DNA from 2 places in the Salipaludibacillus sp. CF4.18 genome. Region 1 is predicted to be linked to the other one. Evidence: a T-box and tRNA genes for the amino acid it is inferred to sense, from the RefSeq annotation. Region 1 holds a T-box; the other holds one or more tRNA genes.
The links. The T-box of region 1 lies ahead of ileS (isoleucine--tRNA ligase). A T-box ahead of a tRNA ligase gene usually reads a tRNA of that ligase, here a tRNA-Ile.
Positions count from the first base shown of each region.

Region 2: it has a tRNA-Ile gene. The T-box ahead of ileS (isoleucine--tRNA ligase) is inferred to sense a tRNA for this amino acid. The anticodon was not compared.

Region 1 is NZ_JBIMEV010000001.1:43,906-50,528, forward strand. It holds gene ACHABW_RS00235 (RNA-binding protein) at 1-694, shown strand, start outside; gene ACHABW_RS00240 (DivIVA domain-containing protein) at 773-1,276, shown strand; T-box leader at 1,457-1,709, shown strand; gene ileS (isoleucine--tRNA ligase) at 1,799-4,564, shown strand; gene lspA (signal peptidase II) at 4,939-5,400, shown strand; gene ACHABW_RS00255 (RluA family pseudouridine synthase) at 5,402-6,316, shown strand; gene pyrR (bifunctional pyr operon transcriptional regulator/uracil phosphoribosyltransferase PyrR) at 6,514-6,623, shown strand, end outside.
Region 2 is NZ_JBIMEV010000002.1:100,390-107,012, reverse strand. It holds gene ACHABW_RS02330 (MFS transporter) at 1-707, opposite strand, end outside; gene ACHABW_RS02325 (superoxide dismutase) at 839-1,447, opposite strand; gene ACHABW_RS02320 (iron-sulfur cluster biosynthesis family protein) at 1,738-2,094, opposite strand; tRNA gene ACHABW_RS02315 (tRNA-Ser) at 2,193-2,285, opposite strand; tRNA gene ACHABW_RS02310 (tRNA-Ile) at 2,296-2,372, opposite strand; tRNA gene ACHABW_RS02305 (tRNA-Met) at 2,397-2,473, opposite strand; gene ACHABW_RS02300 (Na/Pi cotransporter family protein) at 2,622-4,244, opposite strand; gene ACHABW_RS02295 (DUF1189 domain-containing protein) at 4,478-5,287, shown strand; gene ACHABW_RS02290 (helix-turn-helix domain-containing protein) at 5,606-5,941, shown strand; gene ACHABW_RS02285 (helix-turn-helix domain-containing protein) at 6,196-6,438, shown strand; gene ACHABW_RS02280 (anti-repressor SinI family protein) at 6,544-6,623, opposite strand, start outside.

The DNA of each region.
Region 1 (6,623 bases):
TGAATATCGGTTTAAGGTAACGGATTTTCTGGATCCAAGACAACAACATATCCTTTCTACTCTTATCGGTAAGAGTGATGAAGTGCGAGTGTCGTTTTGGGGCGGCCATTCAGCCCCTGAAAGAATGCGGGCCATTTTGTACCCTGATTACTATACTCCTGAAGAATCGGATTATAGTGTTTCAACATATGAAATTACTTACCCAAGTAAATTCGTGACGATAGAGCATCCCCATATTCTTGGCTCGTTAATGAGTATTGGTATAAAACGAGAAAAATTTGGTGACATCATTTCAACAGAAGAACGGTATCAAGTTGTTCTTGCGGATGAGGTTGCTGATTATGTCCTTGTTAACCTAGAATCGATTGGAAAAGCAAAAGTTAGGCTGGAGAAAGTTAATCGTGAGTCTCTTATAGAAGGTGTCAAAGAAACCGATGAACAGTTTGTTACTGTGTCATCAATGAGAGTTGACAGTGTCGTTTCAGAAGCTTTTCGTCTTCCTCGGGCAAAAGTGAAAGTGGCGATTACTGGTGAGAAAATTAAAGTTAATTGGAAAATAGTTGATAACCCCTCTTATACTATACATAAAGGGGATGTTCTTTCAGTAAGAGGTTTTGGAAGATGCGAGATTCTGGAATTAGAGGGAGAAACTAAAAAGGGAAAACATCGAATTATCTTGGGATTTCCTAAGTAAAAAAGGAATTTTTTCAGGTTATGTCGAAACATGTACATAAGTATTGTAATAAACAATTATTCGGAGGTGCTCTAGGTTATGCCATTAACTCCCTTAGATATTCATAATAAGGAATTTACCCGAGGTTTTAGAGGGTATGATGAGGACGAAGTAAATGAGTTTTTAGATCAAATTATTAAAGATTATGAATCCGTCATTCGTGAAAAGAAAGAGTTATTAGATCGGGTTTCTGAACTTGATGATAAGCTTACTCACTTTTCAAACATTGAGACAACGTTGAATAAGTCTATTCTAGTCGCACAAGAAACGGCAGAAGGTGTCAAAAGATCAGCAGAAAAAGAAGCGAAATTGATCATTAAGGAATCTGAGAAGAATGCTGACCGTATAGTGAATGAAGCGCTGTCCAAGTCCCGGAAAGTTGCTTTAGAAGTGGAAGAGTTAAAAAAACAAGCTTCTGTATACCGTACGAGGTTCAGAATGCTTCTTGAAGCTCAGTTAGAGATGCTTAATACAGAAGACTGGGACGACTTAAGTCAAACAAGTAAAGAGCAACAAGAAGAAGAGTCCTACGAAAACTTTTAACCTACTTGACGTATAAAAAGAAATTATCATATACTTTAATAACCGGTTTATATTGGAGAATGACGCTGTTTTTATAAATAGATGCTTGGGATGAAATTTACCAAGGTTAAGTGAGCATTCACTTTTTTGAATTTATCTGTTTTCTTGTTGTTATATAGTTCAATGATTGGTAATAATAAATGATAAGCGACGATAGGGAAAGTAAGAATAGATTTGAGGCAGTTTAGCGAACCGGTGATGGTGAGAGACCGGTGCCCCAACTATTTTGAAAATCACCCTAGAGCTGTGCACTGAACGAGAGAAACCTACTTATCTCTCAAGTAAACTGTACCGTGTCATGAGCGATATTTCATGCTTAAGTTGAGTGCTATTGGTCAAATAAAAGTCAGCACTTATATGGGTGGTACCGCGGGTTTTCCTTCTCGTCCCAATGTGGATGAGGGGGATTTTTTGTTTTTTTTGGCTATTACAAAGCCTTTAATAAATTATTAATGTAAGAGGAAGTTAAAGGAGGAAGAAAGTATGGAATATAAACAAACATTATTAATGCCGAAAACGGAATTTCCGATGAGAGGGAATCTTCCTAATAAAGAACCCGAGATGCAAGCGGATTGGGAAAGCATGAGAATTTACGATAAGGTTCAACAACGAACAGAAGGAAGACCAATGTTTGTGCTGCATGATGGACCTCCATATGCAAATGGTGATATTCACATGGGCCATGCATTAAATAAAATCCTTAAAGATTTTATCGTGAGATACAAGTCTATGAATGGATTTCAAGCACCTTATGTCCCTGGCTGGGATACACATGGTCTGCCAATCGAAACAGCGCTAACTAAAAAAGGCAAAGTTGATCGTAAAAAAATGACAGTTGCTGAATTCCGCAAAAAGTGCGAAGAATATGCCTTAGTCCAAGTTGATAATCAACGAGAACAATTTAAACGTCTAGGAGTAAGAGGTGACTGGGACAATCCATATGTAACTCTCACGCATGAGTACGAAGCACAACAAATTAAAGTGTTTGGTGAAATGGCTAAAAAGGGCTACATTTATAAGGGGAAAAAACCTGTTTACTGGTCGCCTTCCTCTGAGTCAGCACTAGCAGAAGCAGAAATTGAATACCATGATAAACGCTCTCCATCAATCTATGTCGCATTTGATGTAACCGATGGACGTGGAGTTCTCCAAGGAGATGAGAAATATGTCATCTGGACAACAACTCCTTGGACGATTCCTGCAAATTTAGCAATTGCTTTACATCATGAATTGAACTATGTAGTGGTTAACGTTAATAATAATAAATATATTGTTGCTGAAGGGTTACTTGAATCACTTGTGAAAGAATTTGAATGGGAAAACTATGAAATCACCGCTACTTATAAAGGTGCTGATCTCGAGCATACGAAAGCAAAGCACCCATTTTATGATCGTGAATCACAAGTTATTCTTGGGGATCACGTTACGTTGGATGCGGGTACGGGTTGTGTTCATACAGCACCGGGTCACGGGGAAGATGATTATATTATTGGTCAGCAATACGGATTAGATGTTTTATGTCCTGTAAACGATAAAGGTGTATTCACAGAGGAAGCACCAATGTTTGAAGGCTTATTCTATGATGAGGCGAATAAATCAATTACAGAGAAATTGGATGAAGTAGGTGCGTTGCTGAAACTTACGTTTATGACTCACTCTTATCCACATGATTGGCGTACGAAGAAGCCGGTGATTTTCAGAGCTACACCACAGTGGTTTGCTTCTATTAAAGATTTCCGCGAAGACTTATTAAAGGAAATAGAAGAAGTAACATGGCTTCCTAAATGGGGCGAAACTAGATTATATAATATGGTACGAGATCGTGGTGATTGGTGTATCTCCAGACAACGTGCTTGGGGCGTGCCGATTCCAATCTTTTACGGAGAAGATGGGGAACCTATCATTAATGATGAGACGATTACTCATGTATCTGAATTATTTAGGGAGCATGGATCTAACATTTGGTTCGAATGGGAAACAGCCGATCTCCTTCCAGATAAATTCGAGTCTGAACATAGCCCGAATGGTGTGTTTACAAAAGAAATGGACATTATGGATGTATGGTTTGACTCCGGATCATCACACCAAGCAGTGCTTGAAGAACGTGATGACTTAGTTCGTCCGGCGGATGTTTATTTAGAAGGTTCTGACCAATATCGCGGTTGGTTTAACTCTTCGTTATCTACTGCGGTAGCTGTGACGGGTAAATCACCATACAAACAAGTGATTAGTCATGGATTTACGTTAGACGGCAAAGGCAAAAAGATGAGTAAGTCACTTGGAAACGTCATTATCCCTAATAAGATAATGAAACAGCTAGGTGCTGATATTTTAAGACTTTGGGTTTCTTCAGTGGACTATCAGGCAGACGTAAGAGTATCGGATGATATCCTAAAGCAAGTTGCTGAAGTGTATCGTAAAATCAGAAACACTTTCCGCTTTTTACTCGGAAATCTAAATGATTTTGATCCGAAATCAAATACAGTTGCTTACAATGACTTATCTGAGTTGGATCAATATATGTTAATCAAGTTAGACGATCTTGTAAAGGATGTTAAAACTGGTTACGATGAGTATCAGTTTGCCCATGTTTATAACAAAGTTCATAATTTCTGTACGGTCGAGTTAAGTTCTTTTTACATGGATATTTCAAAAGACACGTTGTACATTCAACATGCCGATCACCTTGACCGCAGAAGGATACAAACGGTGATGCATGAGACGTTAACTACTCTCGTTAAGTTATTATCACCAATCCTTTCCCATACGACAGAAGAGGTGTGGAAGCATATTCCTGGTGTAGAAGAAGAAAGTGTTCAATTGACAGATATGCCTGAAGTAAAGAATTACGACGGCGTAGCTAAGTTGAAAGAAAAATGGGATCGTTTTATGGATCTGCGAGACGATGTATTGAAAGCATTGGAAGAAGCTAGAAATGAAAAAGGAATTAAGAAAAGTTTAAGTGCTCATGTAGTTGTTTATGCAGATGGCGAAGACTTTGAGCTTCTTTCATCCATTGGAAATCTTAATAAGCTATTCATAAGCTCTGAGGCAACAGTAGCTGGAAGTATTTCAGATGCACCGGCAGGAGCGAAAAAATATGAAGCAATTGCTATTGAAATCCTACAGGCTGAAGGTGAAACATGTGAACGGTGTTGGATGGTCACAAAGGAATTAGGAACGAATGTAAATCATCCTAATCTTTGTCCTGACTGCACAGACACAATTGTAAATCATTACGAAGGATAACTAAAAAACTAGTCTAACGGTCCATCAGCCGGTAGACTAGTTTTTTTTTAGATAATTTATAAAATTCTTAGTTATTAGAGACTGTTGTTTCCATTCGAACAGAAGGTTTCGAGACGCTTTCCTCGGGCAATGCTCAAACAACCTTCCGTGACAATAACGGAAGAAAGAGACGAAGTTTTTTAAATTTGCTGGAATGGAACCCGCTTACCCAGGTAACGATAAAACCAATTAAGATTTTGTTATCAAGTGTGGCATAAATGCAAAGATTTATTTAACAAAAAGCGGATATGCTGTTTTTCTTAATTGTCTGTTTCTCGTTGCTATGCTAAAATGCATAAGGGTACATTAAAGCAGTAGTGAGGGGAGACATGGCGTTGATTTATTATGTAATAGCACTCGTTGTGATTTTATTTGATCAACTTACAAAATGGTTGGTTGTACAACATATGGAAATTAGAGAAAGTATTCCACTCATTGAGAATGTACTATACTTAACGTCCCACCGAAACTCAGGAGCAGCGTTTGGGATATTACAAGGGCAAATGTGGCTGTTTTTCCTTGCTACATTGATTGTTATAGGTGTTGTCATTTATTATATAAGGTTATATGGTAAAGAGCAGCCTTGGTTCGGCCTTTCTCTCGGGCTCGTTCTAGGAGGCGCAATAGGGAATTTTATTGATCGGGTATTGTTCGGTGCAGTAGTTGACTTTATTGATACCTATATTTTTTCATATAATTTTCCTATTTTTAACGTAGCTGATTCCGCATTAGTGGTTGGAGTTATTATGCTTATGATACATGTCATTAGAGAAGAAAAAACACAAGGGAAGTCATAAAATGAAAATACATGAATTTAAATCTGAAGAGCAAGGTGTTCGAATAGATAAGTGGCTCACTGAACAAGCCTCTGATTGGTCTCGAAGTCTGGTACAACAATGGATACAAGATGGATTTGTGAAGGTAAACGGAGAAATAACGAAGAGTAACTATAAAATTAAACAGGATGATCATGTAATCATTGATGAGCCTCCTGTAAAAGAACTAGAAGCAGAACCTGAAGAATTAAATCTTGATATCGTTTATGAAGATAGTGACGTGCTAGTTGTGAATAAACCTCGGGGAATGGTTGTTCACCCAGCACCAGGCCATCCTTCTGGGACGCTTGTTAACGGTTTGTTGGCACATTGCAACGATTTATCAGGGATTAATGGTGTCTTGCGCCCAGGGATAGTCCATCGTATAGACAAGGACACGTCTGGACTTCTGATGGTTGCAAAAAATGATTTGGCTCATGAGTCACTCGTTAATCAATTAAAAGCTAAAACGACAAAGCGCAGATACATTGCGATTGTGTCCGGTGTCATCCCTCATGACAAAGGGTCAATTGAAGCGCCAATTGGAAGAGATCCAGATGACCGACAGAAAATGACGGTAACAGAACATCATGGCAGGGATGCTGTCACACATTTTCAAGTGCTTGAGAGATTCGAAAAATACACACATATAGCGTGTGAATTAGAAACAGGACGTACTCATCAAATAAGAGCTCATATGAAATACATCGGTTTTCCGATTGTGTCGGATCCTAAATACGGTCCACGTAAAAAACATGATTTTCCAATTGTTGGACAAGCACTTCATGCAGAAATGCTAGGATTTGTACATCCGAGAACAGAGGAAGAACTTATGTTTCATGCACCTATACCTGAAGACTTGAAAGAATGTCTAATTGTAGCGAAAAATAGCCATTGACAGAGAAGAGCAGGCATGGAATAATGATGATAGATTAAAAACTTAATCCTTTAATTACAGTCCCGTGAGGCTGAGAAGGGAAATGAATTTGAGAAAACCTACCTTTCAGGAGGGATTTCTGAAACAATCATGTACCAACCCCTCTCGCTGTGATCGGCGTGAGGGGTTTTATTTTTACAGAAAAGAGGCTGAAAAGAATGTCTAAGACGATATTAGATGAGCAAGCCATTAGTCGAGCATTAACGAGAATCGCACATGAAATTATTGAACGTAATAAAGGAATCGAAGACTGTATCCTTGTTGGCAT
Region 2 (6,623 bases), on a different contig from region 1:
CTCCCTTCCCTTAAACCTTGAAAAAAGTTCGCATGCAGGATATTCTTCCAATGACGATATTCTTTTCGATACGAAAAACCTTCAGCGAGTCGATATTCTCCTTTTGCTGACCTTCTCCCTAAAAAAAAACTTAAAAATACGGCTACTGAGAAGAGAAAAAGGGATCCTGAGAATATCACTTGATAACCGATTAGGTCTTCCATATATGTAATAACAAAACCAGCAAATATCGGGCCTATCATTCCTGCAAAAGAAGTAAGCAAGCCAAGAAATCCGTTGAAAAAGTCTCTTGTTTCAGGTTCCGTAATCTCAAAAGTAAGTACGTGAAAAGAAAGCCAGTAAAACCCATAGCCAATACCTAAGAGTGCACCTAAGAGGATTAAGTATTTTCCCGCCTGATCACTTAAAATAAGTACCGTCAAATAAAAACAGGATAGTGATATAACACCTAATCGCAATACGATAATCCGGTCAATTTTCTTTGCCCATCTGCCAGCTAGTATAAATGTTATGGGCTGCATAATAACTGCTGATAAATTATAAATTGAAAGTTTAATAAGATCCTCTGATTGTTTCCACAAGAACACATTCACAAAAGTATTTGATAAAGCGATACTTAAAGCATAAAGCCCTCCAATAACCAAAAGTAATGTAATGTCTTTATTTACTTCTATATCACCAATTAATTTTTGAGTCCATTTTTTCACACTACCAACACTCCTTTCACCAACATCACTTAGTTTGTCACGAAGATAAAAGGATATTCTTGATTCTGTATGTAGAATTCAAAAAAGTGTTCCGAAAGCATAAGCTTTCGAAACACTCTAATTAAACTTTATTATTTAGCTGCAGAATAGCGCTTAGCTACTTCATCCCAATTAATTACGTTGAAGAATGCATCAACATAATTAGGACGCAGGTTTTGATACTTTAAGTAATAAGCATGCTCCCAAACGTCTACACCTAAGATTCCAGTCTTGCCTTCCATAATAGGTGTATCTTGGTTTGGTGTGCTTGTTACTTCAAGCTTGCCATTATTAACTGCAAGCCAAGCCCAACCTGAACCAAAACGAGTTAAAGCTGCATTTTTGAATTCTTCTTTGAACTTATCAAAGCTGCCAAAAGTTTCTGTAATAGCGTCCGCTAATTCACCTGAAGGTGCGCCGCCGCCATTTGGAGACATGATTTCCCAAAAAAGTGTGTGATTAAAGTGTCCGCCACCATTGTTTCGAACAGCACCTCGAATACTTTCAGGTAAAGCATCAAGATTAGTAAGTAAGTCTTCTAGGCTTTTACCTTCAAGATCACTGTGACCTTCAAGTGCACCATTAAGCTTTGTTACATACGTGTTGTGGTGCTTGCTATGGTGAATTTTCATCGTTTCTTCATCGATGTGTGGTGTTAGTGCGTCATGTGCGTATGGTAGTTCTGGTAAAGTAAATCCCATTCATATCTCCTCCTTATATTTAGTATTGCAGGTATAAGTTTTATTGAAAAATAAAAAATCCCCCACAATGATAAGGCCTTTTCTAATGTTTATTAGAAGAGGACTTCTTATCTTATTTCACATTATCAAATATTCCCTCAGCTTACAAATAATAAACCTTTGTTTTCAGATAAAGCTACTTAGTCTTTAAATTTAACTACCGTAAAAAAATTGTGATTTAGAAGACTCCGTGAGAATTTTACAAGGATAAAACAGAAAAATAATTTTTAACTAGCACTCAACATACCACTCTATACATTTTGAGTTGACTTGCTCCATGACATGAATGACATCCGGGGATTTATCATTTGGTTAGGACTCTTCAATTGAAGCATATTTGCGTTCTTAGAAAAATCAATAATTAGTTTTTCATCATATATCCATTCGACACGCTTTTCAATAGCAACGCGAAAAGGTAATGGTGTAGTTTCTATGAGTAATTCTCTATCTGTAATGTCTTGTTCCTTTAATTCAACTAATTGACTGACTCCACTTACGACACAGCCACATCCATCTGTTTCATACTGGATAAACAACACTTGATCTTCTTGAAGAGATGCTGCTTCGTTAATTACATTTATCGCTTCATTAGTTATAAAAACTTCCATTACATTCACTCCCTTACTTTCTTCATTATGAAGGAGGAAAAGAAAGAAGACAATTAAAAAGCTCACTAGCAATAGCTAGTGAGCTGTTAAAGTCAATATGGAGGAGGAAGAGGGATTCGAACCCCCGCGGGATTTGACTCCCCTGTCGGTTTTCAAGACCGATCCCTTCAGCCAAACTTGGGTATTCCTCCTAGAAAAATATGGTGGACCCTGTAGGACTCGAACCTACGACCGGACGGTTATGAGCCGTCTGCTCTAACCAACTGAGCTAAGGGTCCAAACTGGATAAGTCTATAAAATCATGGTAGCGGCGGAGGGGATCGAACCCCCGACCTCACGGGTATGAACCGTACGCTCTAGCCAGCTGAGCTACACCGCCTTGCTGTCCATCGCTCTTTTAAAGACAATGATTATCTTAGCACGGGAATCAAATACAAGTCAACACTTTTTTTAATCTTTCTCACAAAAGTTGAAGACAGCAGGAAGAAATGACCCCTTCCTGCTGCTAACAATCCCCATAATTAACTTTATTCTTCTTCCAAAATAGCTTCAGCAATATTCACTGAATGATCGCCTACCCGCTCTAAATTACTAATCATATCTACAAACACGATTCCTGCAGAACCTTGACAACTACCATCATTTAGCCGTAAAATATGTTTTTTGCGAAGCTGTCTTTCCATTTTGTCAATTTGTTCCTCTTTTAATACAACAGATCTGGCAGCATCAACATCTTCATTTTCTAATGCTTTTATTGCCTCATCTAACGTATCGATCGTCAAACTGAACATTTCGCGTAAATCTTCTTTTGCTAATTCTGACATTTTCACTTTATTTGTTACTTGGAATTCAGCTAATTCAACAATATTTTCCATGTGGTCCCCGACTCTTTCTATATCACGGACTGTATCCATAAGCATAGAATGTAAACGAGAATCACTAGCCGTTAAAGAGTTCGTTGAAATCTTAACTAAATAATCCGTGATTTTCCGGTCCAAGTTATTAATCGCATCTTCAAATTGATAAGTAAGTTCTGCGTGTCGCTTAATTTTTGTTTCTACAAATTGAGAAGCTTCGGTTAAGCCTTGCTTAGATAACTCCGCCATTCTCAATGTCTCTTTCTTTGCTTGACCTAAAGCAATAGATGATGACTGGGAAATTAACACAGGATCGAGATGCTGCGCTTTGTACTCAATCACTGTTTCATCTCCTGGAATAAGTTTTGTAACTATAAGAGCCAATATTCCAATGAACGGAAGCTGAATGAGAACATTGGAGACGTTGAAAATACCGTGAGCTACAGCAATGGTCATTTCTGGATTCAATACTAAAGAATCTTGTAAAAAAGAAATCATTGCAATGTAAGGACCTATAATAATTAAAACTAAAATTGTTCCAATAACATTGAAAATAACATGTGTTAGTGCTGCTCTTTTCGCTGCAATGGATGCCCCAATTGCAGCAAGAACCGCTGTAATTGTTGTACCTATATTATCACCAAACAAGACCGGTAATGCAGCACTCAAATCCATAGCGCCTTGAGCAAATAATTGCTGTAATAAACCAATGGCTGCAGATGAACTTTGCACCGCTACCGTGAAAATAGTTCCTATTAGAACTCCTAATAGTGGATTTTGACTCATACTAACCGTTAAGTCCGTAAATGCTTCCATCTCTCTTAACGGTTTCATACCATCGCCCATTAATTCTAATCCATAGAACAATGCGCCAAATCCGAAAAATACTTGCCCGTAATTATTTGCTTTTTTATTTTTCAGGAAGAAAATCAGAAAAGTTCCTACTGCAATAATGGGCAGCGCATAATCGGAAACTTTAAGTCCAATTATAAATGCTGTAACAGTTGTTCCAATATTCGCACCCATTATTACACCAATTGACTGGCGAAGAGTCATAAAACCAGCATTTACAAGTCCAATCGCAAGAACTGTGGTTCCTGTACTGGTTTGTAAAAGTATTGTTACTACAATACCCGCAATAACACCCATAACAGGATTACTAGTAAACTTGTCTAATACATCTCTTAGTTTGTCACCAGCAACCTTTTGCAGTCCATCCCCCATGTATTTGATTCCAAATAGAAAAATACCCAATCCACCGAAAAACATAAACAACAAATCTCTTAGTTCCAATACGTCATCCCCTTGATCTACCAAGTTTCGATTTAATTCGATCTGTTTCGCTAACCTTTACTATCGTAAACTTTAATTATTAATAAAATATTAATGAATTGTAAAGATTATATTAAGTTTATAAACCAACTCAAAAAAACACAAGGAAAGTTTACTTGTCCATTATGATATGTTCCTTTAGAATAAGAGTCATTAACCAAATAATTTACATAAATAAACCAAGGAGTGAACAAATGAATATATTTAAACAATTTATTAGCAGTTTACATTCTCCGGAAACTATTGCAAAATTTCGTATGCAAAAAATTGGCAAAACAATTCTTTATGTATTTTTCCTCATGCTAATCACATCTATCCCTTTTTCCATTCAATTAGGTGCCAATGTTAACAATCTTTATACGTACGTAAGTACAAATTTGGAAGAGTCTATTCCTGATTTCTCCGTTGAGAATGGAATTCTTAAGTCTGATGTAGAGGAACCAATTATTACAGAAAACGATAATACGGTGATCATTTTTGATCCCACAGGAGAGCTCACACCATTAGATTTAAATGAGTATCAAACTGCTTTTGCACTATTAGATCGGGAAGCTGTATTGGTTATTGAAGGGAATCCCCAACCTGTAAGTTATCAGGACCTAGGTACAGACATATCAAAAGCAGAACTATCAGAACACATAGAAACTTTCGGAGAACTCTTACCGTTAATAATCGGTGTCATGATTATAGGACTGTATTTATTTACAACAGCTTTGAAATTTATCGGTATCTTTACTTTGTCTGTTATTACCCTTCTATTGAAACGAAAAACTGCTAACCAGCTAAACTTTAAACAAGGCTGGGTACTCTCCGCTTATGCGGTAACGTTACCAACTATAATTTTCGCGGTCTTTGATGCTATTGGTTTAAATATTCCTTTTTCTTTTGCTATATACTGGGTCATCGCTATCGTTATGATTAACCTAGTTTTAAGAAATATACCTAAACCAAAACAAAAACCAATAAGTGATAAACCTTCAGATCCACAACAACCACAAATTTAGTTCTCAGCTAAATTAAAGCCACTAAAAACAAAATTTGAGCGAATCCTCTAAAGGGCTCGCTCAAATTTTGAATATCATTCTACAATAAACCAATTCGCACGAACTTAACTAGATTTGTTCATCGCTTTTAAGGATGTTTAAAAAGTATAATAGACTCCCGTAATACATCTTCTTTTAACATTAATTCTTAATTAATGTAATTTAGAGGTTTTTCATTAAAAAATGTGATATATTAATATTATATAACGAACAGTAAAGTTCTTGATATAAACCAACACCAAGGCTAGCTGGTGTTTAAGACTTTTAAGGGGGCCTCAAATGATAGGAGAGCGTGTTAAAAAATACCGGAAAGAAGCCGGATTATCTATGACTGAATTAGCTGATAGAGCAAGTGTTGCAAAGTCATATTTAAGTGCATTAGAAAGAAATATACAAACAAATCCATCTATTCAGTTTCTAGAAAAAATAGCTACCGTCTTACATATTGATATGAATGTATTATTGAAAGATGAATCAGATTTAGACAATATACATACCAGTAATCTTGATAATGAATGGCAAGCTTTAGTTAGAGAAGCGATGGATTCAGGTGTGTCAAAAGACGAGTTTAAAGAGTTTCTGGAATTTAACAAATGGAAAATAAATAAAAAATAATGAAAGTCCTTCGCGGGGCTTTTTATTTTGCCTTAAGTAAATTACTAAAATGACGTTCTTTATAAAGTTATATAATGTACATTATACAGAATGAAAAATAAAATATAAAACCTCATAATTCGTTATAATTACTATATAACGAACAGTTATCGTCTTTTATATAGTACATGCTCACATTTACTTCCTTTTTCATTTTTCCGATATTTACGTTTGTGCGTTATAATGAACTAAGTGCAATATACATTCAAGGAGGAATGAAAGTGATTAGTGAAATGATCAAGCGACGCCGTAAAGAAAAAGGGTATACGTTATCAGAATTATCTAGAAAGACTGGAGTATCTAAATCTTATTTAAGCTATTTAGAACGTAATATGAAGAAAAACCCTTCAATTGATGTAGTAAAGCGTATATTCTTAACGTTAGATTTACCTCTTAGTCCTTTATTGCATCACGAGAGAATTGTGGAAGATTTACCAAAACAACAGCAACAATCATAAAAAACACATGATTATAACCTTAAACCCATCAAATTTCTGTAGCACCAGGTATTTCCAAGGTGCTACGGACTTATTCTATACAATAAAACAGATATGATGCAGAACTTAAATTTTGTCCTGACGCAATTCACTTTTTTTGGTTATCGTTATTAATAAAAACTCCCTTACCTCTTCGGTTTTCAAAC